One region of the Lysinibacillus sp. BSL11 genome, then DNA from elsewhere that is predicted to be linked to it. Evidence: riboswitches for the same ligand, from Rfam matches in the RefSeq annotation. Region 1 holds a riboswitch; the other holds the start of a gene.

The links. A riboswitch is a leader RNA that binds a small molecule or an ion and turns the genes downstream of it on or off. The one in region 1 is predicted to bind preQ1.
Region 2: it holds a riboswitch for preQ1, as region 1 does, so the genes downstream of both, RCJ95_RS06125 (QueT transporter family protein) here and queF (preQ(1) synthase) in region 1, are expected to answer to the same signal.

What each region holds. Positions count from the first base shown of each region.
Region 1 covers NZ_JAVGCX010000006.1:155,238-158,664, reverse strand. Annotated here, with positions in the region: gene RCJ95_RS09040 (S8 family serine peptidase) at 1-1,558, opposite strand, end outside; PreQ1 riboswitch class I at 1,868-1,914, shown strand; gene queF (preQ(1) synthase) at 2,041-2,541, shown strand; gene queC (7-cyano-7-deazaguanine synthase QueC) at 2,646-3,305, shown strand; gene queD (6-carboxytetrahydropterin synthase QueD) at 3,309-3,427, shown strand, end outside.
Region 2 covers NZ_JAVGCX010000004.1:109,013-112,439, forward strand. Annotated here, with positions in the region: gene trpB (tryptophan synthase subunit beta) at 1-465, opposite strand, end outside; T-box leader at 524-723, opposite strand; gene RCJ95_RS06125 (QueT transporter family protein) at 792-1,274, opposite strand; PreQ1 riboswitch class I at 1,281-1,325, opposite strand; gene RCJ95_RS06130 (ABC transporter substrate-binding protein) at 1,647-2,669, shown strand; gene RCJ95_RS06135 (ABC transporter permease) at 2,754-3,427, shown strand, end outside.

The DNA of each region.
Region 1 (3,427 bases):
AAGCAAAGGAATCACCCAGGAATGTACCTGAAATATTAGGTGCATTTGTTCCACCAGCAAAGTTATGAATAATTGTGGCGACTGCTCCATTTGCCTTTGCGTTCGCAATTTTATCAACAAATGCGATGCTGCCACGAGAGATCAATGCCACTTTACCTTTTACATCGATTCCCTCATAGTCTTTTACTTCTCCGTTTCCAGGAATAGCAACTAGGTCAAATTCTCCTTGAAGCTGTGTTGCTAAATCCCTTCCAAAAGTTGTGCCCATTAATGGGAGCTGTTTTGTTAAGTTGTAGTCACCAACTGTAACATTCACTTCACCGTTATACATTGTTTCAGGATTTGTTGTGTTACCAACAGCAATTCCTAAACGAGCGGTTGCAGGCGTGCCCATTGTTCCTCGATTTGGGCCGGAGTTCCCTGTTGCAATTACTCCGATTGTTCCAGCCATCATTGCATTATTAATAGCAAATGAACCTGCGTCCGTTTCAGAGTTAGCCCCCCCACCAAGAGAAAGGTTGATTATGTCCATTTTTTCTGTTACAGCCGTTTCAATTGCTTTAACAATACCAGATGTAGCCCCACTTCCATATGCACCAAGAACACGGTAAGCATAAAGGTCTACTTTTGGAGCAATTCCTTTAATGCCGAAATTGTTAGCTCCAATTGCTGCAATGGTTCCAGCAACATGGGTACCGTGAGAAGTATAGAACGAGCTTCCCTTTTCATTAAATTCAGGTGTTCCAGCAGGACGCTCAGAAGGCAATGTTTCCGATGCATCGTCATCTGCCCGAGGCTTTGTGTAAGTTGATGAATTTGGAATAAAGTTTTTCCCACCTTTATAAATTCCAGCGAACTCGGGGTGATCTGCATCAATACCAGTATCTAATACTGCTACCTTTATACCTTGTCCTTCAATTCCTTCATTCCAAAGCTGTTCGATGCCGAGGAAAGAAATACTTGTATTCATTTGAGCCTCTAATTGATCTTCCTTAATCAGTTCTGATGATTTCATTGTCTTATCTTCTGATGCGTAAACAATTGCATCAGGTTCAATTAATGTTATTCCTTCTATTGAAAGCAGCTTTGGGAGATCATTTGCTTTCACAGTTGCTGCAAAACCGTTTAAAACAGTATCAAATGTGTAGCCTTGAGTCATTTGAACATTTTTAGTAGCTAATTCTTTTTTAACCTGTGCTTGTTGAGATTTTACATTTGACCGAACTTCATTTGCTCGCGCATTAGAGAACTTTTGGCCTTTCACTTGGCTCATTCCTTGCTCTAGTGCCACAGGCTTTTCAGATAAATGTACGATGACTGCAACTTCTTGATTGCCTGATACATTTTGTAAGCTTTCGTGAAGAGTTGGACCATCTTTAGACAAGCTTAGCTGTTCAGCGATAGCCGCCTTTAATTGAAGTATACTTTCACTTTGGCTATCCTGCTTGAATGGTTTCGAATCTTCAGCATTAGCACTCGATAATGGAACCAATAGAAAAAGCACCATAACGAAAGCTATCATACTACTTAAAAACTTCGTAAACTTAAACTTTTTCAAATCTCATTTCTCCCTCCACTCATAATTATCGCACTTTTCAGTTTAGTGTGATATTTCCAATTTATCACAGGTGAGATAATTCGAATATCGGAATATTAAAAAAACTCAAAATATTGATAATTAGTATTACTTTGTCAAAAATGAATTAATTCTATTTTCCTAGTAATTTAATAAAAAAGTAGAACTTTCAAATGAGTATTGACTTACAGTAATTCATACTTTTTATCATTTAAGAGTTTTATAAAAAATCCATTTGACGTTCTGTATTATTTTTTGTACGATATGGAAGAAAAGAATGCCCGGACTAGAACGGGAGAGGTTCATAGCTGATACCCTCTATAAAAAACTATGGAAACATGACAATATGCCATGTCCATATCGGACGTGGCTTTTTTTTATCTGTTTACTTATGTTTTAAATAGAATGATTGGTGATGCCTCTCTTGAAAAGTGTTGGGAAACATTTTACAAGGAGGTTTTTTTATGTCTGGCAGAAGTCATGAAGAAGGATTAAAGGATTTAACCCTATTAGGTAATCAAGGTACAAAGTATTCCTATGATTATGCACCTGAGGTATTAGAGGCAGTGGATAATCTTCATGCTAATCGAGATTATTTTGTTAAGTTTAATTGCCCAGAGTTTACTAGTTTATGTCCGCTTACAAATCAGCCGGATTTTGCAACGATGTACATTTCATATATCCCAGATAAAAAAATTGTTGAAAGTAAATCTCTAAAGTTGTATTTATTCAGTTTTAGAAATCACGGCGATTTTCATGAAGATTGCGTGAATATCATTATGAACGATTTAATTGCACTACTTGATCCAAGATATATAGAGGTTTGGGGGAAATTTACTCCACGTGGGGGTATCTCGATTGATCCATGGTGTAACTATGGGAAGCCAGGAACGAAATACGAAGAAATCGCCAATTATCGTTTAATGAACCACGATCTTAACCCAGAAAAAATTGATAATCGATAAATGAAGCAAGAAAGAGGTTTTTAGCTACCCTCTTAAAAAAACTAAGAAGAAAGCAGCACTTTTTCTTAGAGTGCTGTTTTTTCGATATAAGGGAGTCTTTATAGATGAAAAAGAAAAAAGCAATTGTAGTATTTAGTGGAGGTCAGGACAGCACAACTTGTTTGTTCTGGGCAAAAGAACGCTTTGAAGAGATTGAGGCAGTAACTTTCGATTATGGTCAAAGGCATCGTCTTGAAATTGACTGTGCGAAGGTGATAACAGAGAAGCTTGGTATCAAGCATCACATACTTGATATGTCTCTCCTGAATCAACTTGCTCCGAATGCATTGACACGACAAGACATAAAGGTGAAGGACGGAGAAAATGGTGAGCTCCCATCGACTTTTGTGCCTGGCCGCAATCTCCTTTTTCTTTCATTTGCGGGCGTTTTAGCGAGCCAAGTAGGGGCAAAGCATATTGTAACAGGTGTTTGTGAAACTGATTTTAGTGGATATCCGGATTGCCGAGATGTCTTTATTAAATCCTTAAATGTAACGTTAAATTTATCGATGGATGATTCCTTTGTGATTGATACACCCTTGATGTGGCTGAATAAGGCACAAACATGGGAATTAGCTGATCAGCTTGGGGCACTTGAGTTTGTACGACAAAGAACGTTGACTTGCTATAACGGTGTCATAGCAGATGGCTGTGGTGAATGCCCAGCATGTAAATTGCGAAATAAAGGGCTTGATGAGTATTTAAGTTATAGGAAGGAGTCTTAAGGCATGTCAGATTTTAAAATCGTTGAGAGACTCCAGAAAATTGATGTGGATATTCAAAGAAATCAATTGAACTACCATGCAAAGCGTGTTCTCATAAGCAAAGAATTTACCTTCGATGCTGC
Region 2 (3,427 bases), on a different contig from region 1:
GAGAAGTTCCATGCGAAATACGTTCAATGCCTGACGTTTTGTATCTTCCAAGCCCATATAAATCGTGCAATCCATTCCAAACATGGCACACGCTGTAGCTGTTGCTACTCCATGTTGTCCTGCACCTGTTTCGGCAATTACGCGATTTGCTCCCATACGTTTAGCTAGTAAAATTTGTCCTAATACATTATTGATTTTATGTGAGCCTGTATGGTTAAGGTCTTCACGTTTTAAATAGATTTTTGCGCCACCTAATTGCTGTGTTAAATTTTCTGCAAAATAAAGAGGGGATTTACGCCCGACATATTCACGGAAATAGTAATCTAATTCTTGCTTAAAATCATCATCCTCTTTATACTTTTGAAAATTCTCATCTAGTCTATTTAAAACATTTTGAAGCTCCTTTGGAACAAAGCTTCCACCAAATTCACCGAAATATCCCTTTTTTTCTACTACTGTACTCATCTTAACTCGACTCCTCTATGCTAATTTTTCCAAAAAAAAAGCCACTCCAATCCCTCATAAAAAGGACGAGTAACCGTGGTGCCACCTTCATTCGCAATTTTTGCGCGCTTTCCTGCTCCGGTAACGGGGAGCGAATCGGCCTTACATTTGATAAGGCTGCTCTGAAGTCCATTCACAAGTCTGTACTACTGGTTTGCACCAACCACCAGCTCTCTTAAAGTAACAATGCTTGCTACTACTCTTCTTCCTTGCATTTATTAGAAAGAATTGTAGAGTATTTTCAAAATAGTGTCAAGAAAAAAGACGAATCTAAAAAGATCCGTCAGTTAAATCAAATTTTTAAAGTGAAGGCGTTTGTTTAATACATACATAATCGGTGCACCTACAGCTAATACAACAAATTCACCCGCCGCGACTGTTAGCCAAGTCCAGAAAAATGGCAACTCTAAAGCCAAGTTCAGCTCAAAGGCAATGATAAACATAGTACATGTAAAGAGCAATGTATTAATAATTAAACGTGCCCAAATATTTTTGACAAATTTACAGATTAAAATAAACAGGCCGAGTGTAATCATTGAATGACCTACACCAAACACTAAATCGTAAATGCCAAGTGGTGAAAAGAGATTAGAGATCAATACTCCAATAATAATCCCTACGGCAAAGCGTGGATTAAAGGCCACTAAATGGTTAAACATCTCAGATACTCGGAACTGAACCTCTGTAAAACCAAATGGTGCAACAAGCATGGTTACAGCTATATAGAGAGCCGCAATGATACCACTTGCTGCTAAAAATTTTATCTTCATATTCATTTCTCCTTAGTTTTTTTTCGTGGGATGGTTACGAACCACGGTGCTTTCACACAAGTAAATATTCTATTATAGATATCTAGTAGAAGTCAAATGTCAGACTTTGTCTATAATGTCCTATCGCCGCAAAATTGTCATAAATATTTTTTACTATGTTGAAAAAGGAACTAGAATAACTAAAACAGCGTAGTTTAGCGGTTTAAAGCGCCAAATTAAATGAAAAACTAAAATATTTTGTCAATTTTAAAAGTCAGAACATTCATAATGTTGTTGACGGAGCTCGATAATAACGATAATATAGCGATACATTCACACTTTGTTTGGATAAAGTGCGATAGATATTCGAGAATATAATCGGGGGGATTATTTGTGAAAAGCAATGTAAAGAAGTTGTCATTCCTTCTTTTTGGATTAGTGTTGCTTCTTGCTGCTTGTGGTAGCGGTGGCTCTGGTACAACAGATTCAAAAGGAAATGAAACAAACAATGCTAGTGAGAGCGGAAATGCAGACGATAAAACATATAAAATCGGGATTACTCAAATTGTTGAGCATCCATCGTTAAACGCAGCAACGGAAGGCTTTAAAAAAGCAATTGAAGATGCTGACTTAAAAGTTGAATACGATTCACAAATTGCACAGGGAGATAATAGCCTTAACACAACAATTGCTAACAATCTAGTAAGTGCAAACGTAGATTTGATTTTTGCAAACTCTACACCTTCTGCTCAAGCCGCTGCAACAGCAACAAGTGATATTCCAATTATTTTTACATCTGTTACAGATGCTGTTGGTGCACAGTTAATTGACTCAATGGAGAAGCCAGGGAAAAATATTACAGGCACAATCGATTTACATCCTGAAACGATTTCTAAAACTGTAGCATTCCTAAAAGAACTTGGCGCGAAAAAAGTAGGGATGGTCTACAATGCCGGTGAGCAAAACTCAGTTGCACAAGTTTCAGAAGTGAAAAAGGTTATGGACGAACAAGGTTTAGCGGTGGTAGAAGCATCAGCATCTACTTCAGCAGATGTAAAACAAGCGACAGAATCTCTAATTGGTAAAGTAGACGCTTTCTATATTATTACTGATAACACAGTAGTTTCTGCATTAGAGTCGGTAATTGATGTTGCCAATACGAATAAATTACCATTAATCGTAGGAGAACTAGATTCTGTAGCACGTGGCGGTTTAGCTGCTTATGGGTTTGAATATTTCGATATCGGTTATGAAGCAGGTCAAATGGCTGTGAAAATTTTAAAAGGTGAAGCGACACCTGCCGATACACCTGCACAATACCCACAAAATCTGAAATTATTAATCAATAAAAAAGTTGCAGATGATTTAGGAATCGAAATTAAAGATTCTTGGGGTGCCGAAATTCTAGAACAGTAAAACGAAGCGGGGTGAACTATCCCCGCTTTATCTTCATTTTACAAGCGATATAAATAATAAAGAGATTTAGGAGATGATTCAACGATGTTTTTAGCATTATTTGGCGCAGTGGAGCAAGGAATCATCTATGCAATTATGGCACTTGGTGTATATTTAACATTTCGGGTGTTAGATTTTCCGGATTTAACGGTTGATGGAAGCTTTGTAACAGGGGCGGCAACTGCAGCAACAATGGTTTTGCTTGGCTACCACCCAATCTTAGCGACTTTAGTGGCAATTGTTGCTGGATTTATTGCTGGATGTATGACAGGAATTCTTCACACGAAAGGAAAGATTAATCCGCTTTTATCAGGAATTTTAATGATGATTGCTTTATACTCGATTAATCTACGTATCATGGGGTTAACTGCAGAAAATACGATAGGTCGCCCGAATATTCCACTACTAAACTCTGAAACAATCTTTTCAAAGTTTCAATCTTTCTGGAGTAATTTAGGGATCGATGATGCTATCAATAACCTATTAAAAAGCATAGGCTTTCAGCATGTACCAGGTACATGGAGTGTGCTGATTGTTGTATTAATCATCACGATTTTAATTAAGTTAATAGCAGACTGGTTCTTAAAGACAGAGGTTGGGCTAGCTATCCGAGCAACTGGTGATAATAAACGAATGATTCGCAGCTTCTCTGCAAATACAGATACACTTATCATTTTGGGGCTAGGACTTTCCAATGCGCTTGTCGCATTTTCTGGAGC